Regions from separate parts of the Brevibacterium koreense genome, predicted to be linked through region 2. Evidence: predicted binding sites of a transcription regulator. Region 2 holds the regulator's gene; the other holds the start of a gene.

Region 1 (21,711 bases), 790 kb from region 2:
CTCCGCACATGAATCCGCCGACGCCTCCGGTAGCGAGCCCGAATGGGACGCACACCATGCCGTCCCACAGGATCGTCCAACCCCAATTGATAGCGGAGGCCTTTGGACAACCTTGTGCGGAGACGACAGGGGTGCCATCCGCATTGGCTGCCTCAGCTGTGAGGACGTCGTCATCATAGAGGAAGATAGCGTGCTCTGAGCCTTCGACCTTCGGGCTATCGAACCGCACGAGCTCTGTCCCATCGGCGGCGATAACGGTCGCGAGTTGCTTGTTGTCGGAGATCTTAATCTCGTCGCCTGGCTGCAGGTCGAAGCGGATTCCAAGACCACCCTTAGCCTCGGCCATGCCACGTTCGAGGCCGTCTGGCCCCTGGAACATTCCCGGGTCGTCCGAGGAGTCGGTCGTGGTCGCGGTGGCGGGCTGTCCGGCGAACATCGCGAGCGTGAGTGCCAGCACGACGGTGAGAACACCAATCGAGGGCCTCGCTCGCCATTGGGTGCGAAGTGTTCGAGTGCATGGTAATGCCTCATTTCGTTGGAGCTAAATGTGCTTTTACTTGCCAGTTTCAGCCTTGTGCCTTGCTCCGGAGTCTGTCAAGCACCGGGTTTCATAGAGGCTGTTTTTCCTGGTTTTCTATGCAGCTACGCTCGCGGTCGCACCCTGGTTGGTCCACTCAGCTTGGACCTCGAACGGAGGTCGATATCCGATCGCCGAATGCAGTCGTTGCCGGTTGTACCACCCGGTCCATTTCGATGTCGCTGCCATCACCTCGATCAACCCCGACCATTCGCGACGGTCGATCAGTTCCGCTTTGTAGACTGAATTCAGTGCTTCAGCCATGGCATTATCGTATGAATCCCCACGAGAGCCCACCGATGCCACGACCTCGGAGTCAGCCAGGGTCTCACCGTAGCGAATCGACCTGAATTGGACTCCGCGATCCGAGTGGTGCACGAGCCCGGACGCATCCTCGCCGGCCCTGAACTTCGCGGCCAGAGCCATCGTCAACGCGTCCCTGGCCAGAGACTCACGCATATGGTTCGTCACCTGCCAGCCCACGATCTCGCGGTGGAAGACGTCGAGAATGAACGTTGTGTATACCCACCCAGCCTGGGTCGGAATATAGGTGATGTCGGCGACCCAGAGACAGTTCGGACCCTCAGCTGTGAACTCACGTTCGACGAGATCCTCCGGGCACTCCTCGGCCCTGGCCGAGGCTGTCTTCGGACGCTTCCGCCTCCGCCGGACACCATCGATGCCCAGCTGGTGCATCAACCGCTTGATCGTGCACCGAGCGATATTCCCGAACCGGTCCGCATACTCGCGGTTGATCGCCTTCCACATTTTCCGCACCCCATAACAGGAATAGTTCGCCTCGTACACGTTCCCAATGAGGGTCATGAGTTCCCGATCACGAAGGGCACGTGCCGAGGGTTCACGCTTCTCGAAGGCGTAGTACGAGCTCACAGCAATCCGTGCAGCAGTCCCTGAAAGGGCGCGCACGATTGGCTCGACTCCGAACTCGTCACGATTATCGTCGATGAAATCGACGATTACTTGGATGGGCGGTCGAGCTCCGCCGCGAAGAAAGCCGACGCCCGGCGAAGCATCTCGTTTGCCCGTTTCGCTTCGGTCAACTCGGCGCGCAGTCGACGGTTTTCGGCCTCAAGGTCGACCGACTCCGTCGGCGTGGCTCTGCCGGAGTCCTTGTGCTTGCGCACCCAAACTCGCAGGGTCTCCTTGCTCAGGCCGAGTTCGTTCGCGACGCGGGTGATTGCCTGCTCGCGGTCTCAGGATCGGCCTGGGCATGCATGACGAGCTCGACGGCACGAGCTTTGAGCTCATCGGTGTATTTCACTGGCATGAGAGAATCTCCTTCTTCCAATCTCCCTGCCTCTATTATCCCCGGAGCGATTCAGGCGACGTTGGCCTGGGGATCCTGGACGGTCGTGGTCTTCCATGCCCGGGCCCTGACTGCGCGCAGACTGATCTCGCGCATAATCGCCCCGACCGTTGACTCCGATACCGCGATGCCATCGGCGTTGAGTAGCCGGGCCAGTTGGTCCCGGCCTGCGCGACCGGCACACTCGTTATATTTCGTTGTGACCTTGTCGACGAGCATCGCGTGACGGGCAGCTCGCGGTGAAGGTTCTGCTGGGGTCCGCCACCGGTAGAACGAGGCCCGGGAGACTCTGAGGACCCTGCACATCGTGGCGATCGAATAGGTGGCCTTCTCTGCTTCGATGAACTCGTAGAGGTCGTCTACTGTTGCTTCGCGGCAAAGAAGGCGCTCTTAGACTCAAACCGTGAGTGCAACACCCCGTCAGCCAGGAGGCGAACATGGCCAAGATTGGACGACCAGGCCTACCCGAAGAAGAACGCCGAAGAGTCTGGGAGCTGTGGAAGGACGGTCACTCTTTCAGCCACATTTCACGCAGCGTCAAAGTACCGCCGGGATCAGTATTCTCCATCCTGAAACCCCGCGGCGGAATCTACTACCCCACCCCTCGTCCGGGAACGGCATCATTGACGCTGGCCGAACGCGAGGAAATCTCCCGCGGCATCGCAGCCGGCACCTCCATTCGGAGGATCGCATTGGCTTTGGACCGGGCTCCATCGACCATCAGCCGCGAAATCACCCGCAACAAGGGGGTGAATTCCTACCGAGCCGTTGATGCCAATGACCGCGCGCAACGGCGAAGAGGCCGACCCCAGCGGTTGAAATTACAGAGGAATCCAGCCCTGTGTAACTACGTGTCCAAGCGGCTGAAGCACTGGTGGTCGCCCGAACAAATCGCCGGACGCCTTGACCGTGACTACCCCGAGAATCGGCGAATGCACATCAGCGCCGAAGCCATCTATCGCGGCGTCTACCTCAACTCAGGACGTAAAGCCCTGCCGCACAATATCCACCACAATCTGCGCCGTCACCGACCGATACGCCACGGCAAGCATTACACCACGCGCGGGCAGTGGCGGTCTCAGATCAAGAATGCGCGTTCCATCGACGACCGCCCCGAGGCAGCGAAAGACCGCAGCGAAATCGGCCACTGGGAAGGCGATCTCATCCTGGGGCCGAACACCACCCAGGTGGCGACCCTTGTCGACCGAGCCACCCGCGTTCTCGATCTCGTCGCCACGCCCGGTCGCGACGCTGCCTGCGTCAAAGACCAGCTCATCAACCGCCTCAACCATCACAATCAGGTCCGAAGACGAGTCAGGACACTGACGTGGGATCGAGGGATGGAGCTGGCCGAGCACGAGGCCATCAGCCAAAGCACGGGTGTCGAGGTGTTCTTCGCCGACCCGCGCAGCCCCTGGCAACGAGGAACGAACGAAAACACCAACGGGCTGACGCGACAATTCCTGCCGAAGAAGACCGACCTCGGGGCCTACGACCAATCAGCTCTCGACGTCATTGCTCATGAGCTCAACACCCGACCCCGAAAGTGTTTGAGCTTCCGAACACCGCTCGAGGCCCAGCACGACCTCACCACCCGAAAACCAGAGGTGTTGCCTTGACGATTTGAATCTAAGCTGACTTTTCCCAGAAACTCGATCTCCTGTTTGAGCTTTGCGTTCTCGGCTACGACCTTCTGGTGTTCGGCAAACGACACCGATTCCTGTTCGCCGGTATCGAACTTCTCCGGGTTGGCTTCTCGGTATCTTTTGATCCAGTTGCCCAGAGTCCCGGCCTTCACCCCGACCTTCGTAGCCACTTGGGTGATCGGGAGATCGGAGGCGAGGAAGAGTTCAACAGCCTCGTCCTTGAACTTCCGGGTGTACTTCTTCCTGGTGGTCATGTTTGTGAGTGCTCCTTAAAACCTGTCTCACAAAACCATACGGCCGCACACCCCGCCGCACGGGGCTTTGCACGGTGGGGTCCCGGCGTCCCTTAGACTGTGGAACCTATGGGTTACTACTTGACGACAGCTATCGCTTACCCCAATGGGGCCATCCACATCGGGCACGCATATGAGTACATTGCGGCCGATACGATCGCGCGGTTCAAGCGCCTCGACAATCACGAGGTGTTCTTTGCAACCGGCACCGATGAGCACGGTCTCAAGATGCTGCAGGCGGCGAACAAGCTGGGCATCTCGCCCAAGCAGCTCGCCGACGACAACGCGAAGAACTTCCGCGACACCCAACTCGCGCTCGGCTCGACGTTTGACCGCTTCATCCGCACCACCGACGAAGACCACTACGAGGCGTCGAAGGCGATCTGGCGCAAGCTCGAAGAGGCTGGCGACATCTACCTCGACACCTACGCCGGCTGGTACTCGGTCCGTGATGAGGCCTTCTACACGCAGGACGAGACCGAAGTCGTCGACGGTGTTCGCCTGTCGGCGGAGACTCGCACCGAGGTGACCTGGACGGAGGAGGAGTCTTACTTCTTCCGTCTCTCGAAGTACCAGGACAAGCTGCTCGAACTGTATAAGACTCACCCTGAATTCCTCGGCCCCGATTCGCGTCGCAACGAGGTCGCCTCCTTCGTCGCCTCGGGTCTGAAGGACCTCTCGGTTTCGCGCACCACCTTCGACTGGGGTGTGCCGGTGCCCGGCAACGAGAAACACGTCATGTATGTGTGGATCGACGCTCTGACGAACTACCTCACCGCAGCCGGATACCCCGATGATCAGGAGCGCCTCAACAAGTGGTGGCCCGCCGACGTCCACATCATCGGCAAGGACATCATCCGCTTCCACAGCGTCTACTGGCCTGCGTTCCTGATGAGCGCCGGCATCGAGCTGCCGGGGCGCGTCCACGCCCATGGCTTCCTCTTCAACGCCGGTGAGAAGATGTCGAAGTCCGTCGGCAACGTTGTCGATCCCATCGACCTCGTCGACGCATTCGGTCTTGACACCCTGCGTTTCTTCCTCTTCCGCGAGTTCTCCTATGGCAATGACGGGTCCTACACGAAGGACTCGATCATCACCCGTAAGAACTCCGACCTCGCCAACGAGTACGGCAACCTCGCCCAGCGCTCGCTGTCGATGATCGCGAAGAACTGCGAGGCACAGGTTCCGCAGCCCGGTGAACTCACCGAGGACGACGAAACCCTCCTGGCCTTGGCCCGCGCGGTCCCCGACACCGCTCGTCGCCACGTCGACACCCAGGCCCTCCACCTCTACGTCGAGGCCTGCTGGAAGGTCCTGTCCGAGGCCAACCGCTACTTCTCCGCCCAAGAACCCTGGAAGCTGAAGAAGACCGATACCGACCGCATGGCCACCGTACTGTGGGTCACGATCGAGGTTGTGCGCATCATCTCGATCCTCATCCAGCCCGTGATGCCCGAATCCGCGGGCAAGATCCTCAACTCTCTCGGCGTGCCCGAGGGCGTCGGTGAAGCCGGTGCGAAGGTGCTGCCGACGGCGACTGACAGTGGCGCCGGCGCCGAGGCGATGGCTCCCGTGACCGTGAGCGCCGGAGTCGGCGTCGCCGCAGGTGCGGCTTCCGCCGCTGCGGGAATCTCATCGATGGCAGCGGAATCGGCCGAAAGCGGTGTCAATGCCGCCGAGGTGGATCCTCGTTCATTCGCCGCGATCGATTTTCCGTTGGAGCCAGGCATCCCGCTGCCGAAGCCGGTCCCGGTGTTCCCCAAGTTCGTGGAGGAGACCGAATAATGGCCTCTCGCGCCGCCGGAACCTATCCTCCGGTGCCTGAGCCGCTTGCCCATCCGGTTGTCGACACCCACACGCATCTCGATATCTGCACGGGTGTGCGACTGCCGTTGGGTGCCGGCGAGCCCGAGCCTGAGGTGAGACCTGACGCGGATGAGGAGTTCCCGAGCCTCGACTACTTCCTCGACACCGCCCAGTCGGCCGGGGTGCAGCGCATCGTGCAGATCGGCTGCCACCTGCCGGCAGCACGGTGGACGACCCAGCTGGTCAGACAACAGTCAGAACAGGGCCGCTCCTGGATGCTCGGCGGTGCGGCACTGCATCCGAACGAAGCACCGAGGTTGGCCCAACGCGGCATGCTCGACGATGCGCTCACGGAGATCGAGTCGCTCGTGGCTTCCAATGACCGCATGCGCGTGGTGGGGGAGACCGGACTCGACTACTTCCGCACCGGCGAGGAAGGTATTGCGGAACAGCAGCGGTCCTTCCGGGCTCATATCGAGATCGCCAAACGCACCGGCAAGGCCCTGCAGATCCACGACCGTGAGGCCCACTCCGACGTGCTGCGCATCCTCCGGGAGGAGGGCGCCCCCGAGGTCACGATCTTCCACTGCTATTCCGGGGACGAGGCGATGGCCCGCGAGTGCGCAGATCACGGGTACTACATGTCCTTCGCCGGCAACCTCACGTTCAAGAACGCGGATGAACTCCGACGTGCGGCGGCAGCGGCTCCACTGGATCGGCTGCTGACCGAGACCGACGCTCCGTTCCTCACTCCGCACCCGCACCGCGGCAAGCCGGGCGGTCCCTATCTGACCGCGATCACGGCACGCATGCTCGCCGAAGTGCGTGGGATGAACGAAGAGGACCTCTGCGCCGCTGTGTGGAAGAACGCGGAGACCGCGCTCGGAAGCTGGGACTGAAAGACCGCCGAAGCTGGGACTGAACGACCGCCTTCGCGAGGGTGCGGATGACGCACGATCAGCGGCCTCGGCGGGCAAATGTCACGACTGTGACGAAGCCCGGAAACATAGGGAAGTCCTGGTCAGAGCGCCAACTCTGGCAGCCTAGCTGTTACATGTTCGTGATATTTTGCGAACCGTGTAACGAATCGGTTACAGTAGACGAGTTGATGACCTCTGCCCCAGGGATATTTTTGTGATTGATTTTCTCAAGAACCGCAAAGTGCAAATTGCTGCACAGGCGGTTGTGATTACCGGACTCGTGGGTGGCACGGGTGCCGTTGTATCCATGAACAAGCCTGTGACATTGGATGTCAATGGTCAGTCCGAAGAGGTTCGGACCTTCGGTGGCACAGTGGGGGACGTCCTCGACAGCCGCGACCTCGACATCGAGAAGCGGGACCAGATCAAGCCAGGCGTAGACAAGAAGATCTCGCGGGATATGACGATCACCGTCAATACCGCGAAGGAGCTTTCACTGTCCGTTGATGGCAAGAAGAGCGATGAGTGGACCAACGCGAACACCGTCGGTCAGGCACTGGCCGACCTCGGTGTGGACGCGAAGGGCGCCGACCTCAGCACTGAGCCGAATCAGAAGCTCAAAGAAGAGGGCAACGACATCGATGTGACGACCGCCAAGGATCTCACCATCGTTGCCGATGGCAAGGATCACAAGGTCTCGGCCGCAGCGGGCACCGCCAAGGAAGCCCTCGGCGAGACCAAGCTGAAACTCGATAAGGACGACTTCCTCTCCGTCCCCCTCAGCTCGAAGGTCTCCGATGGCCAGGTCCTCACCGTGAACCGCGTGAAGAACGACATGGTCACGGAGAAGGAGGCCATCAAGGCCAAGGTCGAGAAGAAGAAGTCTGACTCCCTGTACCAGGGCGAGACCAAGGTCGAAGCTAAGGGCAAGGACGGTCAGAAGGAGATCTCGTACAAGGTCAAGACCGTCAACGGCGAACAGGTGAAGAAGGAGAAGAAGGACGAGAAGGTCCTCTCCGAGCCCAAGGCCAAGGTCATCATCGAGGGCACCAAGACCAAGGAAGCTCCCGCGAAGGACCCAGGCGGCTCTGACAACGGAACCGGCGGCTCTGATGACAAGAGCACCGGCGGCTCCGACAAAGGTGACAAGTCCACAGGCGGCGGCTCTGATAAGGGTTCGGGCGGCTCCGGCTCTGATGATAAGTCCACCGGCGGCGGCTCCGGCTCCAGCGGTGGCGACATGAGCACCCAGGAAATCAAGAACATGCTCGGTGGACCGGGATCCAAGTGGTACCAGGTCGCTAAGTGCGAGTCGAACTTCAACCCGCGCGCAGTGAACCAGTCGAACCGCGCTCACTTCGGTCTCTTCCAGTTCAAGATCGCCACGTGGCAGTCCATGGGTGGCAGCGGCAATCCGATAGATGCCAGCCCGCAGGAGCAGTTTGACCGTGCCAAGAAGTTGAAGGCTGCGGCCGGCTGGGGACAGTGGGCCTGTGCCTGATGGAAACTGACGTATGAGCTGACCTGATCAGCTAATTGTGCGGACCCGGGGAGCACCCCGGGTCCGCACTTGTATTCACTCGGGCGAGGGGCAGGTTCCAACCGTTTGCGCGCAGCGTGCACGCGGAGTGCAGGCCCCGGAGTGACCGCTCGCGGACCCTTCTGCACCCATGCATGAGTCGATCTTTCTGGGGTTTCGCCCAGAGCGTGGACAATCCTTGGCACTCGAGTTGACCGAGTGCTAAGAGCGTTCTAAAGTCGAATTAGCACTAGCACTCATTGAGTGCCAGTTTTATGAGACGGTCGATCCGCTCGGCACCCGCGACGACGAGGGGATCATGGCATACGCCGCCGTCTGACTCAAAGAAGAATTGAACCCAGCGAAGGGAGAGGGCCCGATATGTCGGTCTCCATCAAGCCACTCGAAGATCGGATTGTCATCCGTCAGGTCGAAGCAGAGCAGACTACCGCCAGTGGTCTGGTCATCCCCGAAACCGCCAAGGAAAAGCCTCAGGAAGGCGAAGTTGTCGCAGTGGGCCCAGGCCGCGTTGCTGACAACGGAAACCGCGTCCCAGTCGACGTGGCCATCGGCGACAAGGTCATCTACTCCAAGTTCGGCGGCACCGAAGTCAAGTACGCAGGAGAAGAGTTCCTCGTGCTCTCGGCTCGTGACGTGCTCGCCGTCATCGGCTGAATCCCCTGACCAACTACTTCACAGACAGGAGGACGAATGCCTAAGAATCTGGAATTCAACGACGAGGCCCGTCGTGCACTCGAAAAGGGTGTGAACATCCTCGCGGACACCGTCAAGGTGACGCTGGGACCCAAGGGTCGCAACGTTGTTCTCGACAAGAAGTGGGGCGCACCCACGATCACCAACGATGGTGTGACCATCGCTCGTGAGGTCGAGGTCGACGACCCATACGAAAACCTTGGCGCTCAGCTGGCCAAGGAAGTTGCCACCAAGACCAACGACATCGCCGGTGACGGAACCACCACCGCGACGGTCCTGGCCCAGGCCTTCGTCAACGAAGGTCTGCGCAACGTTGCCGCCGGCGCCGCACCAGGCGCCCTCAAGCGCGGAATCGAAGCTGCTGTCGAGACTGTCTCCACCGAACTCGGAACCATCGCTCGCGATGTCGCCGACTCCTCGGAGATCGCACACGTCGCCGGTCTGTCCGCTCAGTCAGAAGAGATCGGCAAGCTCATTGCCGATGCCTTCGACAAGGTGGGCAAGGACGGCGTCATCACGATCGACGAATCCCAGGCCGCTTCTGTGGAACTCGAAATCACCGAGGGAATGCAGTTCGACAAGGGATACCTCTCGCCGCACTTCGTCACCGATGCTGACCGCCAGGAAGCCGTGCTCTCCGACGCGCTCATCCTCATCAACCAGGGCAAGATCTCCAACATCCAGGAGCTCCTCCCTGTGCTGGAGAAGGTGCAGCAGGCCGGAAAGCCACTGTTCATTGTGGCCGAGGACATCGAAGGCGAAGCTCTGTCGACGCTGGTCGTCAACAAGCTGCGCGGCATCGTCAACGTTGCCGCCGTCAAGGCACCCGGATTCGGAGACCGCCGCAAGGCGATCCTCGAGGACCTCGCCGTCCTCACCGGCGGCCAGGTCGTAACCCCCGATATGGGCATGAAGCTCGACCAGGTCACTCTGGAAGAGCTCGGCAACGCCCGCACCATCACCGTCACGAAGGACAACACCACCATCATTGATGGTGCTGGCTCCGACGAGGACGTCAACGGTCGTGTCGCCCAGATCCGCAGCGAAGTGGAGAACACCGACTCCGATTGGGACCGCGAGAAGCTGCAGGAGCGCTTGGCTAAGCTCTCCGGTGGTGTCGCAGTCATCAAGGTCGGCGCCGCCACCGAGGTGGAGCTCAAGGAACGCAAGCACCGCGTCGAAGACGCAGTGTCGGCTACCCGTGCAGCCATCGAAGAGGGCGTCGTGGCAGGCGGTGGATCAGCACTGATCCACGCAGCCAAGGTTCTGGCCGGAAACGACCTGAGCCTGACCGGCGATGCGGCCACAGGTGCCGACATCGTCAAGCGCGGCGTCGTCCAGCCATTGCGCTGGATCGCCGAAAACGCGGGCCAGGACGGCTACGTCGTCGTGTCCAAGGTTGAGGACCTCGAGTCCGGCCAGGGATACAACGCAGCCACCAATTCCTACGGCGACCTCATCGCCGCCGGAATCATCGACCCGGTCAAGGTCACCCGCTCGGCACTGCGCAACGCCGCTTCGATCGCCGCACTGGTTCTCACCACTGAGACACTGGTCGTGGAGAAGAAGGAAGAAGAAGAGGACTGATTCCTCATCTGATTCGCATCGGCGCGCTGTGACTGCGCTGATCTGATACTCGTGTGGCCCGGAACATCACGTTCCGGGCCACACGTGTCTCTCGCCTCATCAGAGTGAAGTGTTCACGCAGTGTGGTGCCGAGCTGCGCCGGGAGAGGTGGTCATCCCTCGCCGAGGCGGTTCTCAGACCGGCGCCACCGTTCCGTTGCTGCCATTGACCGTCACCCTCTGTCCCGAGGTGAATCGACTGGTGGCGTCGCGGACGGCCATGACCGCCGGCAGGCCGAGCTCACGGGCCGTGACCGCGCCGTGGGAGAGTGCGCCGCCGCTTTCCGTGATGACGCCGCTGGCCTGGTAGAACAGGGCCGTCCAGGCAGGATTCGTGGTCCGGGCGACGAGGATGGCTCCGTCGGGGAAGGACGAGAAGTCCTCGGGGCTGTGGACGACGAAGACCTCGCCCTCGACCTCGCCGGGGCTTCCGGCGGTTCCCTTGATGAAGTCACCATCGGCTTCCTCGCCGGCCTCAGGAGTGCGGCCGTGCTCCCACTCGGGCGTGCGCACGACAGCCGCCTGGTACCCGGCCTTGTTCTGCTCAGCGATCGCAGTCAGGACTGACAGCGCCTCGGCGGGGGAGTGCTGCCCGTTGGCAGCGCGGATCGCTTCGTCGAGGGGCTCATAGTTGATGAAGTAGACATCCATCGGGTCCGTAAGAACGCCCTGGTCGACGAGTCGCTGGCCCAGCTCCCGCAGAGCACGGCGCATCGGCAGCGTCAGTCGTGTGGTCTGATAGTGCTCCAGATCATCCAGCGCCGTGTACGCCCGGGCCAGGCGGATGACCTCTTGGACCAGATAGCGCAGCTTCTCGGGAGCCGCGTTGACCACGGCCAGCTCGGTCTCGGCCTGCACGACCTTGCGCTCTAGGTCGGAATCGACCGAGGCGTTCTCGGCCCGGTCCGCCAACAGCCGGATCTGATCGAGGACGATGTGCGGTGCTTCGACCCACGTCGGGTGGTAGGCGTCGAAGTCGAGTTCGCGGTGACCGTGCTTGGCCAGGAACGACTCGAAGTCCCGAGCGAAATCGGGAAAACCGCTAAGCACCTCCACTCCGTCGTGACCTGTGCGGGCCCGCAGCGCGGACAGCAGCTCAGGATGCTTGCGCACACTGCGTGAGAGTTCCCAGAGTTCGGCGTTGACCTGGGAGGTCTTCGTCTCCGTGGAGGCCAGCAGCCGTTCGAACACGAGCTGTGCCGCCTCCTTGTCCAGCGCCATTTCGAGCATGTGCGACAGCGCCCCGTAGAGCGTGCGCTGAGTCAGGGAGATCGCGATGTTGGGGCGGAAGTACTCCGTACCCAGGTCGCTGATGGCGATCACGTGTTCCCACACCTCGGCCAGGGTCTTGTCCTGGAGCGGCTCATGCGAGAGTTTGCCGATCCCGATGAGATACGTGTCGAGATCGCGCATCCACTGCACCGGCAGCTCCTGCACCCAGCCGAACTGAGAAGCGATCTCCGGCAACGATTCGGTGATGGTCTCGACGCTGGAGAGCATATTCGTCGGCAGCCTGCCGGCGTAGAGATCGACAGCCGTCTGATTGCCGTAGATATAGAAGTCGCGCATGGCGAACCACTTGTCGCCAAACGGCGGCAGGCCCATGAGATCGAAGCTGTGGTTGAGCGAGGTATGGAAGCCTGCTTCGACGAGATCCCAGGTCAGAGGTGTCACCGGTGTGGGGAACCGCTCGGCGGATTCGTCCCGGGTCCACCGTGGTGCGACCCGAGTGATGGGCCTGGACTGCAGGAGGAAGAGGTCATCACCGCAAAAGGCCCACTCGATGTCCTGGGGGAAACCGAAATGGTCCTCTGCCCGTACTGCGAGTTCGGCAACCGCTCGGGCCTGCTCGGCGTTCAGTGCGGGACGCGTGCGCTGATCCTCGCCGAGGTGGACCTCCCTCGTCCGCGCATCGCCGTGATCGTCGCCGCCGACATTTTCGTCTCCGGAGGGCTCATGCATGATGAGTGCCCTCGGCTTGTCCGCGATCTCGGCCGCGACCTGGGTGCCGTCGGCTCGGGCGATCCGGAATTCGTCGACTGGCTCCTCCCCGCCGACGACGGTCTCCCCGAGGCCAAACGCGGCGTTGATGAGGACCTCGTCGGTGTTGCCGCGCACCGGGTCGACGGAGAACGCGACCCCGGCGGCTTCCTCAGCACCGACTGAGACCATGAGCTGGACGACGACGGCCATCTTCGCGTCGAGTTGGTCGACGCCGAGCTGCTGACGGTACCGAAAAGCGTGCGGATTCCACAGGGAGGCATAGCAGTCGCGCACCGCCTCGGCGATTGCCTCGGTTCCGCGAACACCCAGGTAGGTGTCGTGCTGCCCGGCGAAGGCCGCACCGGGCAGATCCTCCATGGTGCCGGAGGAGCGGACCGCCACCGCCTGGTCGCTCAGTCCAGCGGCCTTGGCCGCCGCCTCGAATTCGGCGAGCCAGGTGCCGGGGATGGCAGCGCTGCGGATGAGGTCGCCGATCGCCTCGGCGGGTCTGTCGCTGCTCATGAGCTCGGTGATCTGAGCCTGCAGAGGGTCGACGAACTGCGTGTAGGCGTCGGCGGTGACGATGAAGCCGCCGGGTACGGGCAGGTCCTGCGCTGACTTCGCGAGGCTGGCGCCCTTGCCTCCGCTGGTGGCCAGTTCGATGGCGAGAGGATCGGTGAAGCCGAGGGTGAGTGTCACGAATGCTCCTAGGGATGTCTCAGGTGGGGCGATCACAGGCGGAAGCGGTTCAGGCCGAGGAGCAGCCAGCCGCAGACAGCGCTGACGATGCCGATTCCGATGACCAGGGGCCAGAAGAATGCGGCAACGACGAGTACCGGTACCCAGACCATAACCGCTGCGAAGCCGCCGAGGAGTCGGAAGAATGTGACAGTATTGCGACCGTCCGCGCGTGATCCGGCAAAGGCACCTGCCGCGAGGACCGGGGCGAAGAGCCACATGAGGGCGAACCCGATTCCGCGCAGGACCGGGAATCGGCGCGCAGTCACCTCCACCTCCGCGGAGTCCACCCGCGTGGGCGGAGCATCCCGTCCCTGGGCGACCTGCTCCGGCCGCTCGCCTTGGCACACGACCTTCTGCCGGTGGAGGAAAGCGCTCGCGAACGATGCCGGTGCGCTAGCCGAGGAGCGAGCGTCCTCGAGTGCCTCGGCTTGGATCCGTTCGAAGGACTGCTCGTCGGGACAATTGACCGAAACCTCGTCGAGACCAGATCCTATCGCCGAGGCGACCTCCGCCTCCCACGTAGACCGATCCTTGCCATTGCGAGCCGGAATCGTCACAGCGGTTCCGCAGACCACCTCGGCGCGGGAACGGAACCGGTCCGGGGTCGAATAGAACAGGCCCACCGGGATCACCTCGAGGTCGATGCCCTCGTCGATCAGGGTGCAGGCGATGCGTGCTGCACCAGGTTTGTAGGGCTGAGGCCGGTGGCCCCACTCGCTGCTGGCTTCAGGGAAGATCCCGAGGTCACCGCCTCGACGCAGGTGGGCACAGCCGGCTTCGACCGGGCTGGCCACCGAAGCAGGATCAAGGTTGTAGCGCTCAACGTCCTTGGGGCGGACGACGGGGATGCCGGCGATGAAGAGGCGCAGGAACCAGCTGCGCACGAGCTGGATCGAGATGAGGAACTGCGCCTGCGGAAATGCGGCGAGCACCTGATGCCCGTCGATCGCCCCGTTGCGGTGGCTGGAGACGATGAGGCGCGGGCGAGGGCGGAGGACACGGTGGGCAGATCTGTCGCGGCTGGCAGAGCCCTCCCGCAGTGCGTGCCCTGCTTCACCGAGATCGAGGACGGGAATACGGCCGAAGTACAGGGTGCGCATGGCGGCGTTGACGAACCGGTGTCCCCACCCCAGAGAGCCACCAGCTCCCCGGACGTCACCTGGTCGATCAACCTTCGAGGACATCGCGCAGTCGTTCCAGATCCATCCGTACAGCCTCGGTGTCGCGCGCGAATTCCTCCTCGCTGACATGCGGGAGGCGGTAGACGGTGAAGACGACCTCACTGACATCGTCGTTGTGGAGCACACGCAGCGGATTGTGCACGGTGGTGCCGTCGGGGAAGATCACGTCATGGTCGAGGATCCCGAATTCGATGCCCGGCCGGAAACTGACCTCGACCTCTCCCCGCGGTGAGTCGGTGATCCAGCGACCGGCCTCGTTGCAGATGCCCGCGCTGAGGCCGACCGCCCATTGTGGCAGGTTCGCCGGGTTGCCTGCGAAGACCGCGATATCGGAAGGGTCACAACGGATCGTCTGCGAAATGTGCTGTGCGTCGAAGCTCATGGCCCAAGTCCACCACAGGGGCCGCGATTGGGCCAGAGGCAAGGCCGACCGCCCAGTGAGGTCCGCCGCCCAGTGAGGTCCACGGCTGGTGACTGTGATCTGACTGGCCCTATCCGGCAGCCACCTCGCCGCGCAGTTTGTGTTTGAGCAGCTTTCCGGACGGGTTGCGGGGCAGCTCTTCCGTGATGATGACCTCGCGAGGCAGCTTGTACCTGGCGAGCTTGTCGGAGAGGTAGTCGCGCAGCTCGTCGACGTCGAAGGGCAGAGAGTCCGCGGTGGTGATGACGGCGACGACCTTCTCGCCCCATTCCGCGTCGGGTCTGGCCACGACCGCCACATCGGCGACCCTCTCATGAGCGATGATGGCCTCCTCCACCTCAAGCGAATAGACGTTCTCACCGCCGACGATGATGACGTCCTTGGTGCGGTCGACGATGTAGAGGTAACCGTCCTCGTCGAGCCTGGCAATGTCGCCGCTCTTGTACCAATCGCCCTCGAACGCTGCCCTGGTCGCCTCGGGGTTGTTGAGGTACTCGCGCATGCGAGTGTCACCGGAGAACCAGATCTCCCCGGTCTCTCCCGGACCGGCAGCTGTGCCGTCGGCTTTGACGACGCGCATCGCATTGCCGACCATCGCGGTCCGGCCCACAGATCCGGCCTTGCGCAGCTGATCCTCTGGCCTGAGCATGCAGCCGGTGGGCCCCATTTCGCTCATTCCGAACAGATTGAAGAACTGGTCCGTCCCATAGGCTTCGATGAGCATGGCCGCGGTCGACCGGTCGATCGGAGCCCCACCGTAGTTCCAGCGCCTGATGGTGGAGAAGTCGTAGTCGGAGAATTCGGTGCCGAGCTTCTTGGCGGTCATGATCGGAGCGACGTAGGCGACGGTCGGACCGAAGAAGGTCGTGATCTTCTCTTCGGCGATGATCGTCATCGACTCCACGGGGTGGTACTGGCGTTGGAGGACGATAGTGCCGCCGGTCAGCACGGTGGGCATGAGGCTGATGTTGAGTGGTGCAGAATGCCAGATCGGCATGCAGATGAGATAGCGGTCGTCACTGGCATATCCCATATTCAGGCTGATGAGGGTCGCGACCTGGGAGATATTGCGATGGGAGTGCACACACCCCTTGGGCGAGCTCGTGGTTCCCGAGGTGTAGAGGATCTGAGCGACGTGTTCGTCGGTGAAGTGGCCTGGTTCGCTGAAGTCGTCCGCTTCCGCCTCTTCCAGCTGAGTGTCGAAGCTGCCCGGTGCATCGGATTCGGTCTCCAGCCACGTGATGTCCGGAGCGCCCTTGCGTGCAGTCTCGGCCAGCTCGGAGCTGACGATCCCCAGCTTCGCGCCGGAATGCTCGATCGTGTACCGGACCTCGGGTGCCTGCATCTTGTGATTGACAGGAACGACGGTGGCTCCCAGGTACCAGGCACCGAATGCGGCGAAGACGAACCCCGGGACGTTGAACGTCATGATTCCGACGACGTCTCCGGATGCGATCCCATTCTGCGCCAGCACACTGGCGGCTCTGAGTGCGCGGTCCCGGACCTCGGCGTAGGTGTACCGGTCGTCCCCGTAGACCAAGGCCTCCTTGTCCGGATTGCGTTGAACAGTCGAATCGAGCATAGTGCCGAGCTTCATTGCTTCTCCTTGTGACGGATGTCATAATCAATAACAATTGAACCATGATTCACTTCTTTGGGAAAGAGCAGACGTGGCTTACCGGGAAACATCCAGGACCCGTGCCAAGGCGCAGCGCCGGCGCGCCCGGATAGAAGAGGCAACCCGCCATGTCATCGTCCGGGGTGGATTCGCCTCGGCGAGCGTTGCCGCTGTCGCTCGCGAAGCCGAGTGCAGCACCGGGCTCATCTACACCTACTACTCCAACCGTGACGAACTGCTTGGGACCGTGTTCGCTCATGCCTCACGACATGAGCTTGCCGTCGTGACGACGGCTATCGAGTCGTCGACGAGCGCGGTCGAGATCGTGGACGCACTCCTGGATGTCTTCATCCGACGCGCCGTCGCCGGGCGCACTCTCGCCCATGCACTCCTGTTCGAAGAGGTTCCGGACACCGTGCAGATCGAACGCCGAGCATTCCGGCGCGGATACGTCGCCGCAATCGCGACGGGGCTCACTGGGCGCTATGCCGTCGACATCCCCGCCGAGGTGGTGGCTCGGTCGCTGGTCGGATCCATCGTGGAGAATCTCGTCGATGTTCTCGATCCCGCCAGAGAGCGACCGAGTGCCCCGCAGGTCGAAGCCCTCACCGCCGCACTGTCCACATTCGCGCGCACTGCAATAGGGCAACCGCGCACAGCAAGAGGAGAACAATGAGCACCGAAACATCGACTCAACCGGCACCATTCGCCACGCACACGGTGATCAACCAGGCACCGCCTCGGCGGGATATCAACGAATTCACCCTCAACACCGCACTCCTCGACGCCGTGGACAGGTACGCGCCCCAAGCGTCGAGATCCGAGCTCAGTCGAATCGGGGACCTGGTCGGCAGTGCGGACTTCATCAACGACGCCCGTCTGGCCAATGAGCACGGGCCGAAGCTTGCGACTCACGACGAGTGGGGCAACCGAGTCGACTCGATCGAGTTCCATCCCGCCTACCACCGGATCATCGGCGAAGCACTGCGCAGCGGCGCCCACTCACATGCCTGGACCAATCCGGGCCCGGGCGCGAACCCGGAACGCGCCGCCAGGTTCATGCTCTTCTCCCAGATCGAACCCGGCCACGCCTGCCCGGTGTCGATGACGCATGCCGTCGTGCCGTCCCTGCGTGCCGATGTGAAGCTCGCCGATTTCTGGATCCCGAAAGCCACCGCAACCGACTACGATCCGCGCCGGATCGACCCGGCGAAGAAGACCGCTGTCACCTTCGGCATGGCGATGACCGAGAAGCAGGGCGGCTCCGACGTGCGGGCGAACACCACCCGCGCGATCCCGTCCGGCGACCACTACCTCATCACCGGTCACAAGTGGTTCTGTTCGGCACCTCAGTCTGATGCGTTCCTCGTTCTCGCACAGCTCGACGAGGGGGTGAGCTGTTTCGTCGTTCCACGCATCCTGCCTGGTGGTGGACTCAACAGTGTGCGGATTCAGCGACTTAAGGACAAGCTTGGCAACAAGTCCAACGCTTCGTCCGAGGTCGAATTCGACTCGACCGTCGGCTGGCTGCTGGGAGGACCGGGCAAGGGAGTGCGGACGATCATCGAGATGGTGTCGCAGACCCGCCTCGACTGCATCCTCGGGTCCACCGCAGGAATGCGTCAGTCGGTGGCGGAAGCCGCGTGGCATGCGCGTGGCCGGGCGGCGTTCGGGTCCACACTCATCGACCAGCCGCTCATGCGCGCGGTCATCGCCGATCTGCAGCTCGAATCCGAGGCCGCGACCTTCACCGCTATGCATCTGGCTGCCGCTCATGACGACGAGGGTGCCGATGCCGCGGACTTTCGGCGTCTGGCCACGGCTGTGGGCAAATACTGGATCTGCAAGCGCGGACCCGGACATGCCTACGAGGCGCTCGAATGCCTGGGCGGCAACGGTTACACGGAGGCCTTCCCGCTGGCTCGCCGGTACCGCGAACAGCCTGTCATGGCGGTCTGGGAAGGGTCGGGAAACGTCATCGTCCTCGACGTGCTTCGTGCCCTCGGGCGTGAACCTGCCACGGCGAAGGCGTTCCTCGGCTTCCTCGAGACCGGGCTGGGCCGGCACCCGGACTTCGATGCTGCCTTCGAATCGCTGGCAGGGTCGCTGCAGACTGCGGCCAGAGACCTGGCCGGCGGCGAACCGGATGCACTTGCCGGTCTGTCGGCCAAGGGGCGGGGACTGGTGGAGAGGATGGCGCTGCTCATGCAGGCGGCGATCCTATTGGAGTCCGCCCCTGCGGAGGTGGCCGCAAGTTTTGTGCAGGCACGGCTGGGTCCCGACCGCGGCTGGGAATACGGCGCGCTGCCCGAGGGCGTCGACATCGATTTCCTCGTCGATCGAGCCTGAGTTTCCCAGCGCTGCGTTCTGATATATGTGCCTAATGACACGTCCGATCAAAGCAGTTTTCTGCCTCGGGCAGGGAACCTTCGCACCATAATGGCTGTATGCGCTCCAGACTGATCTCACCCCTTGCCATCATCGGTCTTCTCTGCCTAGGTGGCTGATCTTCCCCGACCGACGAGGCGCAGTCTGACACCTCCGAAGCCTCGGAATCGGCAGCGCAGACCTCGGCTCCGACAGACGACGCTGCCGGCGAATCCTCCGCACCGGAGGACGGCGGCAGTCAGGCTCCGGCGAGCACGGACGCGGCGGACACGACCGCAGAGGGCAAACAGAAGCTGACGGTCACAGTCGATTCGAAGAAGACCACGATCTCACCGACCGACGTGTACTGCTCTGGAGAGCCGGGAAACATCCACCACATCATCGGCAAGACGAACAACCAGCCGCCCCTGGTCAAGGCCGAGAACTCGGACTTCGCGATGGTCAAGACCGGGCACGGGAAACCCTTCAAGGCGAATCAGCCCAAGGGTGTCAGCTACACGGACGACGGTGTGTCCTTCGACGAGACTGCGTTGGGCTCCGCGGTGCTCAACGGAACGATGACCTGCACCCAGTGGGAAGACTGAACCGGCTCCGGCCGCTGTGAACCCGCTAGACTGAACTGATGCCACGCAGTCCGCTGCCTCCGCGCGAGGGAATCTCCGCGAGTTCGCTGCGTGCCCCGGGCGGGCAGGAGACGCATCGCAAAGCCAACCTGGCCGTCCCCGATTCGATCGGACGGTGGCTGAGCGGAGAGTTCCCCACGGCCGCCGAGGCTGAGCTGCGCAGCCTCCTGACCGTCGGTGACATGCGAGACGTGGAGGGAACCCCGGTCGCATGGGGCGATCCTGTCATTCCCGGTGGCTTCTACTTCTTCCACCGTCCGGTCCCGGCGGAGGCGCGAATTCCCTTCGAGATCAGCATCGTGTTCGAAGACGATGAGCTGCTCATCGTCGACAAGCCGCACTTTCTCGCCAGCACTCCCAACGGCCGCTTCGTGCGTGAATGCGTCGTGACTCGGGCACGCATCGACTTCGATCAGCCCGATCTCGTCGCGATCCATCGTCTCGATCGGATCACCGCCGGACTGCTCATCCTCTCCAAACGACCAGAGACCCGCGGTCGATACCAGCGGCTGTTCCAGGACCGCAAGGTCGCCAAAACCTACCGGGCCCTGGCACCCTTGGCGTCTGCGGACATAGAGCTGCCTCTCATCAGGCAGTCGAGGCTGATCAAGCCGCGCGGTGGCAGACAGGTTCTCGAAGTCGCAGGGGAGCCGAATGCGATCAGCCGGATCCGTCTCCTCCGCGAACTCGCCCCGGCTTCGGCGAGACAGTCCGATGGCCACGGGCGAGAACCGGTGCCAACAGTCGGAGAGTACGAACTCGAACCTATGACCGGCAAGACCCACCAATTGCGGGTGCACATGAACGCGCTGGGGGTGCCGATCCTCGGCGATCCGGTCTATCCCGTCGACCTCTCACCGGACCCCTACGACTTCAGCTCGCCGCTGCAGCTGCTGGCGGCATCGATCGGCTTCGACGATCCGCTGACGGGACTCGAACGTCGCTTCGAGTCGGCATTGTCCCTGGGGGAGACGTATTAGAGCGGCAGCGCCCCTCGGCGCATCAGAAACGCGCCATGGCCGCACGACAACAGTGCCCACGATTCGCGAGGACACGGTAGCCTGGTGATATGAGCCCACACGCACCCGGATGTACCTCAGAGGCGATCGTCGCCCTGGTCCGGTCCCGAATCACGACCGGTGAATACCCTGCCGGCTCCCCGGTCCGGGACGGTGCGCTGGCGAAGGAATTCAACGTCTCGCGCAACACTGCACGTGAATCCCTGAGCCTGCTCCGTCACGCCGGTCTGCTGACCCAGGAGACGAATCGCGGCTTCTTTGTCCGCACCTTCGACCTCGACGAGCTCAAGGACCTCTACCAAGCGCGACGCGTCTTCGAGATCCGCGCCGTCCAGGAATCACAGGATGCCTCCGAGGAGGCAATGGATCGTGTCGAAGCATCCGTTGTTCGCGCCGAGACCGCGCCGAGCAATGAGAGCTGGACCGATGCGCAGGAACATTCCGCGTCCTTCCACCGGGCCATCGTTGGTCTGCTCGGTTCGCCGCTGCTCGACGAGTTCTACGTCAACCTCATGGCCCGCCTCTCAACGACATTCGCCCGTTCGAAAGAGCCCGGCAACTATCACTCTCATTGGGCGAATCCGCACCGCGACATCCTCGAGAAGATGCGCTCGGGAGACCGGCACGGAGCCGAAGGCCTTCTGCGCATCCATCTCGATGACTCGGAAGCCTCGACACTCGACCTGGCGCGCTCGGTCGGCGAAGGCCGCTGACTACGGCGATGACACCTTCGCTGGAAGGCCGCGACCGCCTCGGCGAGCATTCCTGACTGCTGATGTCGGCAGTCTCACAGTGCTCGGTATTTGAAATGCTGGATAAGCGTTGTATGTCTTCGATAGCATTGACCCACCGTACTCATCGCGTCGAAAGGCTGTACCCATGGGGATTCCCGAGCAGGAAACACAGGCCGCAAACGATCCGTTCTCGCTGACGGGGCTCACGTATGACGATGTCCTCCTCCTGCCCGGTGACACCGATGTCATCCCCTCAGAAGCCGCCACCACCACTCGTCTGACCAAAGAGATCGAGCTCAACATCCCTCTGGTCTCGGCCGCCATGGACACCGTGACCGAGTCGCGGATGGCCATCGCCATGGCCCGCATCGGCGGTCTTGGCATCATCCACCGCAACCTGTCGATGAAGGATCAGGCTGCCCAGGTCGACTATGTCAAGCGTTCCGAGTCCGGAATGATCAACGACCCGCTGACGATCACCCCGGAGAAGACCCTCGAGGAGCTCGACGAGATCTGCGGAAAGTACCGGATCTCCGGCCTGCCCGTCGTTGACGAGAACAACGTGCTGTTGGGCAT
Region 2 (9,240 bases):
CGTTTCGATGAGCAGCGGGATCGACTCGGGATCGACCATGTCGTGCAGGGCATCGTAGAGGGGCCTCACATATGGGTCGATCTTCTCGCCCAGAGTTCCGGGCAGGTAGCCCAGGCTCTCCCCCGCCTCGACTGCGGGACGGGTGAGAATGATGCGTGAGACTTCTTTATGCTGCAGAGCGTTGATGGCCATGGCCATCGCCAGGTAGGTTTTACCCGTACCCGCAGGACCGATGCCGAAGGTGATCGTGTGGTTGCGGATCGCCTTGACGTAATCGTGCTGGCCCATCGTCTTGGGGCGGATTGACTTTCCGCGGGTGGACAGGATGTTCGTGCCCATCACCGCCGAGGCGGCCTTCCCCTCCGAAGAGAATGACGCCACCCGATCGATCGTCTCCTCGTTGATGCGATGGCCGGAGGCATGCAGCTTTTTGAGCTCCCCGATGACGGAGACGAATGCTGCGACTCGAGTCGGTTCCCCGTTGGCCTGCACCTGGTTGGCGCGCACATGCAGATCGAGGTCAGGGAAGACTCGCTCGAGCTTGCGCAGATTCGACTCCCCAGGCCCGAAGAACTCGACCAGATCGATGGAGTCAGGAATCACGAGACGCACTGTGTCCGCTGATGCTGCTTCGGCAGGTGTGGAGTTCACAGAGTTCGTGGGCTGAGTGGAGGTGTCCAGAATGATCCTTAGTGACTGTTCGGGCTTGCGGGGGTACTGCAATTGTGTGCTTCCATCGTAGTCCGCTTCATCACCAACGGCCCAATGAATTCTGAGCCATGACAAGTCCGGCCGCTCCAGCGGAGGACGAACGCAGGACCGTGGGTCCCAGGAGCACAGCTTTCGCGCCGACGGCCGCAAGTGCGTCCAGCTCTGCGTCGCTGACACCGCCTTCGGGACCAACGACCAAGACGATGCGGCCAGAGGCAGGCGTCGAGGATTCTTCACCCGCCGAGGATTCTTCGGCGGTCGACGAGTTCGCAGGACTATCGGTGCTCAGGGCTTGCGACAGTTTCAGCTCGGCGGCTTCATGGAGGACGTAGACGGTGTCGGTCTCAGCCAGAGCCGATGTGAGGCCGGTGCCGCGGACCAGGTCGTGACGCAGGGGGAAGCGGGAGCGCCTGGCCTGCAGGGATGCCGCGCGCAGGACGTTGTCCCACTTGGCTGCGAGCTTCTCGCGCTTCTTCGCGGGCCAATCGGCGATCGAGCGCTCAGCGGCCCAGGGGACAACCTCGTCGACTCCGATCTCTGTGGCGGCTTCGATCGCCTGGAGATCGCGATCGCTTTTGGCCAGTGCCTGCACCAGGACCAACCGCGGTTGGAACTGGTCGGTGTGTGACACCGATGCGATGTGAAGTCCCAGTTCGTTCGCCGAGGCGCTCGAGACCGTTCCGCGCACGCGGGTGCCGCAACCGTCGACAACTTCGAGATCGTCCCCGGGTCCGAGCCTGCGGACTCGGACCGCATGCCCGGCCACGTCCTCACCGAAAGTGAGCACGTGACCAGCGGCCGCCTCGGCGACCTGGGTCGAGAAGAAGACGGGAAGACTCACCGACCGGCGAATCTCTCACGCATGCGGGAGAACATGCCTCGGTTCTGGGTGGTGATCTGAGCGCGTGGGGTCTCCTCCTCACGCAGCGTCGCCAACTGGGACAGCAGGTCCTTCTGCTCATCGTCTAGTTTGTCCGGGGTCATCACGTCGACCGTGATGAGGAGGTCGCCGCGGGTCTCCGAACGCAGGCGGGTGGCACCGAGTCCGGGAAGCTTGACGACGGTGCCCGACTGGATGCCGGCTTCGATCGAAAGTTCCTGCGAGCCATCGAAGGTGTCGAAGGGTATCGAAGCACCCAGGGCAGCTGCGGTCATCGGCACGGAGACGGAGGCGCGCAGGTTGTCACCGTCGCGTTGGAAGACTTCGTGGCGGCCAACCATGACCTCGACGAAGAGGTCGCCGGCAGGACCGCCGCCGGGGCCCACTTCGCCCTGCGAAGAGAGCTGGATGCGCGTTCCGTCAGAGACTCCGGCGGGGATGCGGATCTTCATCGTCCGCTGTTTGCGGACGCGACCGTCACCCTGGCAGTTGAGGCAGGGGCTGGGAATGACGGTGCCGAAGCCATGGCAGGAGTTGCACGTCTGGTTCGTCACCATCTGACCCAGCAGTGTCCGGGTCATGCGCTGGACGCTGCCGGCACCATGGCACAGGGAACATGTCTCAACCGATGTACCCTGCTGAGTTCCGGCACCGGAACAGGTGTCACAGACGACGGCAGTGGTGACATCGAGGTCGATGTTGCCACCGAACGCTGCGGTCTCGAGGTCGATGTTGACCCCGACGAGTGCGTCCTTGCCGCGCTGTGTGCGCGGCATCGGGCCACCGGCCGAGCCGGCTCCCCCACCGAAGAAGGTCTCGAAGATGTCACCGAAGCCGCCGAAGCCGCCGCCGGCAGGGACGCCCTGTCCGTTCTCGCCGCCGCCCATGTCGTAGTTCCGGCGCTTTTCTGAATCGGAGAGGACGTCGTAAGCAAGGGAAATGGCCTTGAATTCGTCCTCGTGTCCGGGGTTCACATCGGGGTGATACTTCCGGGCCAGCTTTCGGTACGACGATTTGATTTCAGCCGCTGAAGCGTCCTTGGACACTCCGAGTGCTTCATAGTGATCGGCCACAGAAACTTCTCTCTCCCTGGTGGTGTGCGTTGTTCGCGTTGTCGTGCCTATTCGCACTGTGGTGCTTGTCTGCGCTGTGCGTTGTGCGCTCGTGTCGGTGCATCTAGCCCTGGTCGAGGACAGCGGAGACGTATTTCGCCACGGCTCGCACAGCTGTGATCGTCGTCGGATAGTCCATCCGGGTCGGCCCGAGCACAGCCAATCGCGCGGAGGACCCCGCGTCATGACCATATTCGGCGGCTACGAGGGATGTCGAGCTGAACGACTCGTGAGTATTCTCACGACCGATCCGAACGCTGATCTCCTCGTGATCCTCAGCCATCGACGTCAGCAGCTTGAGCAGTACGACCTGCTCTTCGAATGCTTCGAGGATCGATGCCATCTTCTCACCGAACTCCCTGCCGGAGCGAGCCAGGTTTGCTGTGCCGGCCATGATGATGCGCTCTTCACGCGTGGCCACGACGAGATCTGTGACGGCGGAGCGGACCTGCGCCAGCGCTGCAGCGACGTCCGTCCCGCCCGGGCTGGCCCCCACGACGGGTTCTGTCTGAGTGCCGTCCACGCCCTGAGCCGGAGCACTGGGCATGGTTGTACTCAACACCGACGACAGTTTCTGGCCGGAGAATTCGGCATTGGTCTCATCGCGGATTCCGCGCAGCGCCTCGTCATCGACGATCCCCGGCGTGACTACAATCTTCTGTTCGACCTGCCCTGCATCGGTGATGAGGACGACGAGGATGCGGTTGGGGCCCAGCCCCACGACCTCGATGTGCTTGATCGTGGCACGCGAGACGGTCGGGTACTGGATCAGCGCCACCTGGTGGGTCAGGCCAGAGAGTACACGCACCGTGCGGTCGAGCATGTCATCGAGGTCACCGTTGCCATCGATGAGCTGGAAGATCGCACGCCGCTCAGCGTGTGTGAGCGGTTTGAAGTCATCGATGCGATCAACGAACATCCGGTAGCCGAGGTCAGTCGGAATACGACCGGCCGAGGTATGGGGCTGCGCAATGTAGCCCTCCTGCTCAAGGTGGGCCATGTCATTGCGAATCGTGGCCGGAGAGACGCCGAGGGTGTGGCGCGAAACGATGGCCTTCGACCCGACCGGTTCATTGGTGGCGACGAAGTCTTCGACGATCGCACGCAGAACCTGTGCTCGCCTGCTGTCGTTCATTCGTCTCCTCCCTGCCTTCGGCACCTCATTTGGCACTCATCTGCTGTGAGTGCCAATTCTACGCTTCTTGGATTCCGAATTCACTTTCGGCCCTGCCCCAGCGGGTCACCGCCCATCGGACCGAGTCCTTGATTAGGGTAGTTGACCGTGAATACCTTTGATCGCTACGGGCCCGATGTACTGGCAGGCTCCTCACCCTCCTCGCACCGGCCCACGAAGTCCACACCTGTTGAGCTGGGGCTGGGAATGGTTCTCGAGGACGCGATGAGCGGGTATGTCGGCGCCGTCGTCGGCGCCGAAAAGACAACCGCCGGAGTCGTCGTCAATCTTGAGGACCGGGCCGGAAAAGTCCGAGCATTCCCCCTGGGCCCTGGCTTCCTGCTTGAGGGCAAACCCGTCGACATCACGCTGCCGGCCAAGAAGAAATCGGCTCCCAGTCGCACAGCTTCGGGCTCACGCGCAGTCGGCAATGCCCGGGCCCGAGTGGCCCGCGGATCCCGCATCTGGGTTGAAGGCAAACATGATGCCGAATTGGTTGAGAAGATCTGGGGCGACGATCTGCGCATTGAGGGCGTCGTCGTCGAACCGCTGGGTGGCTTGGACGATGTCGCCGACAAGCTCGCGGCGTTCGGTCCGGACAAGGACCACCGCGTCGGTGTCCTCGCCGACCACCTCGTGTCCGGCACCAAAGAGTCTAAGATCGCCGAGGCGGTGCGTGGTGATCCGCGCTATCGAGACGTCGTCCACATCATCGGTCACCCCTACGTCGACATCTGGCAGGCCGTCAAGCCTCATGCCGTAGGCATCAGGGAATGGCCGGTCGTCCCCCGTGGCGAAGATTGGAAGACTGGAATCCTGGCTCGCATCGGTTGGCCGCACGCCGACCACAGGGACGTGGCGCGAGGGTGGGTGCGCATTCTGGGCAAGGTCAGCACCATCGCCGACGTCGAACCCACGCTCTCGGGGCGAGTCGAAGAGCTCATTGACTTCGTCACCGTCGGCTGAGACCTCGGCTGATTGTGACCTCGACCAATTGTGACCTCGGCCGATTGTGATCGATCTGGTACAGGATTCGGGCTTTCCTCACTTCGGGGCCGCGGCATTTCCGATAGTGTGATTGGCCAGAAGCTCTGAAAGGACCCGCATGTCATACAACCCCCAGCAGCCGAACAACGGCTCTGACCAGTCGCGTCCCATGCCGCCCAACTATTCTCAGGCCTCTGGACCCCAACAGCCTTACAGCCAGCAGAACCATAGCTACGGTTCACAGCAGCCAAACCCTGCTCAGCAGAACTACGGTTCACAGCAGCAGGGCTATGCCTCGCAACAGCAACAGGCTGATTACGGTTCGCAGCAGGCCTACAGCGGCCAGCAGCAGTATGCCCAGCAGCCCTACGGTCAGCAGCCCTATAGCTACGGTCCAGCGCAGCCAGTCGGCAATCCGGCCATGTTCAACTCGCAGATGCTGCCCGAGAACGCCTACGGTCCCGGTTCCGAGATGTTCTGGCAGGCCAGTGAGAGCGAGAGGACCACGGTGCTATGGACTCACATCGGTTCAATATTCGTCGGGTTCCTTCCCCTCATCATGTTCCTCGTGAAGAAGGACGAATCGCCTTACGTGCGCGAACATTCGCGGCAGGGCCTCAACGCCATGATCACCAATGCCATCGCCACCTTCGCGGCTGTCATTGTGTTCATGGTCATCGCCCTCATCCTCGCGCTAGTCACCTTTGGCCTCGGCTTCTTCGTCTATTTCTTGGCGTTCCTCGTCCCACTTCTCTACACGGTGCTCTACATCATCGCCGCTGTGGCCGGGAGCAAGGGAGAGGGTTATCAGTTCCCGCTCGTGTTCAACTTCGTGAAGTGATCAGACCCGTCACCTGACCTGACCGTCTTACCGGTGCGGAGAAGCCGCTGTCATCACATCAGATGACAGCGGCTTCTCCGCACTCGTTTCAGTTGACCTTGTCTCGGTTCAGTCCACGTAGTCCGTGAGGATGCGGACCATGTAGTCAGCCATCAGCCGGCCCTGCAGCGTGGGCGCGAAGCGGCCTTCGTCCACGGCGTCACCATCGAGAAGTCCCTGCTTGACGAATCCTTCGATCGCACTGTCGCTGCCTGGACTCAGTGAGTCCAGAGGCAGTTCCGAATCGATTCGAGCTGCGAGCATGACCCTCTCGATCTCCTGGGTTGATTCCTCCAGCACCTCACGTCCGATGGCAGGTGACTCACCTGCCAGCAGCCGGTCGGACCAGGCACGGGGATGTTTGGCGTTCCAGAACCGCACTCCACCGATGTGCGAATGGGCTCCGGGGCCGAAGCCCCACCAATCGGCATTGCGCCAGTAGGCCATGTTGTGGTCGCAACGGGTCTCTGCTGAGGTTGACCAGTTGCTGACCTCGTACCAGTGCAGCCCGGCGGCCTCCATGGCGGCATCTGCGATCTCGTACTTGTCGGCCAGGTCGTCTTCGTCTGGCATCGGCAGTTCGCCACGGCGAACCATTGCCCCCATCTTCGTGCCGGGCTCAACGATGAGCGAATAGGCGGAGATGTGATCGACGTCGTTGCTCAGCGCCACATCCAGCGACCTGCGCCAATCGTCGATGGACTCCCCCGGGGTCCCATAGATGAGGTCAAGGCTGAGTTCCAGGCCGGCCTCTTTGATCCACTTCGCCACATCCGGAATCTTCTCCGGGTCGTGTGTGCGATCCAGGGTCGCGAGCACATGAGGCACAGCTGACTGCATACCCAAAGAGATCCGGGTGAACCCGGCGCCTGCCAAGGTCGCAATATAGGTCGGATCCAATGTGTCGGGGTTCGCTTCGGTCGTGACTTCGACGTCCGGAGCCAAATGGAAGCGGGCACGGATGTCATCCATCACCCCGGCCAGCACCTCGGCGGCCAACATCGTCGGGGTGCCCCCGCCGAAGAAGATCGTCGTCACTCTGCGGTCGGCGCCACCCGTCTCGGCGAGGACACGAGTCGACAGATCAAGCTCGCGGGCAAGATTGCTGCGGTAGTCGTCGCGGGAGGCTCCGGGCCCCAGATCCTCTGCGGTATAGGTGTTGAAGTCGCAGTAGCCGCAGCGGACCCGACAGTACGGGACGTGAACGTACAGGCTCAGCCCGCGAGCGGCCGCGCCGATCCCGGCCGAGGCCGGCAGCGAACCGTCACGCGGTGGAGTCTCACCAGTCGGTTGTGCGGGCACTTACTTCTTGGATTCCTTCTTGGGCTCCGGATCATCAGAGGACAGCGCAGCGATGAAGGCCTCCTGTGGGACCTCGACGTTGCCGACGACCTTCATCCGTTTCTTGCCTTCCTTCTGTTTCTCCAGCAGCTTGCGCTTACGGCTGATGTCGCCGCCATAGCACTTGCTCAGCACATCCTTGCGAATGGCGCGGATGGTCTCACGAGCGATGATACGCGAACCGATGGCGGCCTGGATCGGCACCTCGAACTGCTGGCGCGGGATCAGCTTGCGCAGTTTGCCAGCCATGGCCACACCGTAGGAGTAGGAGTTGTCGCGATGGACGATCGCAGAGAAGGCGTCGACCTGGTCACCGTGGAGCAGGATGTCGACCTTGACCAGATCCGCTGCGTCTTCACCGTCATCGGAGTAGTCGAGTGTGGCGTAGCCCTTGGTCTTGGACTTCAGCTGGTCGAAGAAGTCGAACACGATCTCGGCCAGGGGTAGTCGGTAGCGGATCTCTACCCGGTCCGAGGACAGGTAGTCCATGCCCAGAAGGTTGCCGCGACGTGTCTGGCACAGTTCCATCACCGCGCCGATGTAATCACTCGGGGTGAGAATGGTGGCGCGAACCATCGGTTCGCGGACCTCTTTGATCTTGCCCGTCGGATACTCGCTCGGGTTCGTGACCTCCATCTCCGTCCCGTCTTCCATCGTGACGTCATAGATCACGCTGGGTGCGGTGGAGATGAGGTCAAGGTCGTATTCGCGTTCGAGGCGGTCCCGCAGGACCTCCAGGTGGAGGAGCCCCAGGAAGCCGCAGCGGAAGCCGAAGCCCAGTGCCGTCGAGGTCTCCGGCTCGTAGGCCAGCGATGCGTCGTTGAGCTTGAGCTTGTCGAGCGCATCGCGCAGCACCGGGTAGTCCGATCCATCGATCGGGAAGAGCCCGGAATACACCATGGGCTTGGGTTCCTTGTAGCCTTCGAGTGCCTGCGTGGCCGGTGCAGAGTTCAGAGTGACCGTGTCGCCGACCTTGGACAGGCGGACGTCTTTGACGCCGGTGATGAGGTATCCGACCTCGCCGACGCCCAGTCCCTTCGTGGCGTTCGGCTCCGGTGAGGAGACTCCGATCTCGAGGAGTTCGTGAGTGCTGCCTGTCGACATCATCGTCAGCTTCTCGCGAGGATGCAGTGCACCGTCGACGAGGCGGACATACGTCACGACGCCCCTGTACGTGTCGTAGACGGAGTCGAAGATCATGGCTCGTGCCGGCGCCTCGGCGTCGCCGACTGGAGCAGGAATGTCGGAGATGATGCGATCAAGGACCGCGTCGACGCCCTCGCCGGTCTTCCCCGACACCAGCAGGCAGTCTTCTGGTTCACAGCCGATGAGGTTGGCCAGCTCCTCCGCGTACTTCTCAGGCTGTGCAGCGGGGAGGTCGATCTTGTTGAGCACGGGAATGATCGCGAGGTCGTTCTCCATGGCCATGTAGAGGTTGGCCAGAGTCTGGGCTTCGATGCCCTGTGCGGCGTCGACGAGAAGCAGAGCGCCCTCGCACGCGGCAAGCGACCGGGAGACCTCATAGCTGAAGTCGACGTGGCCTGGAGTGTCGATCATGTTGAGTGCATAGGGAGCACCCTCGTTCTCCCAGGCCATGCGCACTGCCTGGGATTTGATCGTAATTCCGCGTTCGCGTTCGATGTCCATCCGGTCGAGGTACTGAGCTCGCATATCGCGCGGCTGTACCGCCCCGGTAACCTGAAGCATCCGGTCGGCCAGGGTCGATTTGCCATGGTCGATATGTGCGATGATGCAGAAATTGCGGATCAACTCGGGTGATGTAGCGGACGGCGAAATCCGTTCGAGTGCTTGCGGCTTCACCTGAGGTGACATGAACGCCCTTCCTTCGACAGACCAGAACTTCCATTGTTCCATGGGTGACGCACCAGACTGGAATCCTCCGCACCTCGGTGCATGCTGGCAGCGCTTCCGCGAACCGACTCGAACTCACTGAGAATCCGGGTGCCGATCCGCCACTCTGGGCGCTGATCGGCGAAGATTGTGCCATGAGCGATTTCTCGATCATGAGCTTCAACCTCAGATATCCCGCGATGGACGGGCATCCCGTGGCCAAGCGTCTGCCCATCGCCGCCGAACTCATCACGGAGGCTCATCCTCATATCATCGGCACGCAGGAGGGTGAGCTCGATCAGCT

The links. Region 2 encodes HrcA, which represses chaperone genes, less so after heat shock. Its sites were predicted from a motif close to TTNGCACTCGNNNNNNNCGAGTGCNAA; they were not measured.
Region 1: a site for HrcA is predicted at 8,288-8,314, ahead of groES (co-chaperone GroES). Genes of this name have one in related genera too.

Annotation. Positions count from the first base shown of each region.
Region 1 is NZ_CP158281.1:2,768,549-2,790,259, reverse strand. Features, by position in the region: gene AAFP32_RS12755 (hypothetical protein) at 1-457, opposite strand, end outside; gene AAFP32_RS12750 (IS3 family transposase) at 635-1,504, opposite strand; AL1L pseudoknot at 1,466-1,594, opposite strand; gene AAFP32_RS12745 (hypothetical protein) at 1,555-1,722, opposite strand; gene AAFP32_RS12740 (hypothetical protein) at 1,917-2,210, opposite strand; gene AAFP32_RS12735 (IS30 family transposase) at 2,342-3,523, shown strand; gene AAFP32_RS12730 (transposase) at 3,424-3,804, opposite strand; gene metG (methionine--tRNA ligase) at 3,913-5,628, shown strand; gene AAFP32_RS12720 (TatD family hydrolase) at 5,628-6,548, shown strand; gene AAFP32_RS12715 (ubiquitin-like domain-containing protein) at 6,889-8,070, shown strand; gene groES (co-chaperone GroES) at 8,470-8,763, shown strand; gene groL (chaperonin GroEL) at 8,800-10,389, shown strand; gene AAFP32_RS12700 (PEP/pyruvate-binding domain-containing protein) at 10,563-13,109, opposite strand; gene AAFP32_RS12695 (hypothetical protein) at 13,142-14,335, opposite strand; gene AAFP32_RS12690 (SRPBCC family protein) at 14,319-14,714, opposite strand; gene AAFP32_RS12685 (class I adenylate-forming enzyme family protein) at 14,824-16,350, opposite strand; gene AAFP32_RS12680 (TetR/AcrR family transcriptional regulator) at 16,424-17,047, shown strand; gene AAFP32_RS12675 (acyl-CoA dehydrogenase family protein) at 17,044-18,720, shown strand; gene AAFP32_RS12670 (hypothetical protein) at 19,101-19,343, shown strand; gene AAFP32_RS12665 (pseudouridine synthase) at 19,382-20,362, shown strand; gene AAFP32_RS12660 (GntR family transcriptional regulator) at 20,452-21,114, shown strand; gene guaB (IMP dehydrogenase) at 21,281-21,711, shown strand, end outside.
Region 2 is NZ_CP158281.1:1,981,846-1,991,085, forward strand. Features, by position in the region: gene AAFP32_RS09230 (PhoH family protein) at 1-723, opposite strand, end outside; gene AAFP32_RS09235 (16S rRNA (uracil(1498)-N(3))-methyltransferase) at 752-1,552, opposite strand; gene dnaJ (molecular chaperone DnaJ) at 1,549-2,664, opposite strand; gene hrcA (heat-inducible transcriptional repressor HrcA) at 2,768-3,838, opposite strand; gene AAFP32_RS09250 (DUF3097 domain-containing protein) at 3,980-4,843, shown strand; gene AAFP32_RS09255 (DUF4870 domain-containing protein) at 4,983-5,705, shown strand; gene hemW (radical SAM family heme chaperone HemW) at 5,814-7,046, opposite strand; gene lepA (translation elongation factor 4) at 7,047-8,918, opposite strand; gene AAFP32_RS09270 (endonuclease/exonuclease/phosphatase family protein) at 9,092-9,240, shown strand, end outside.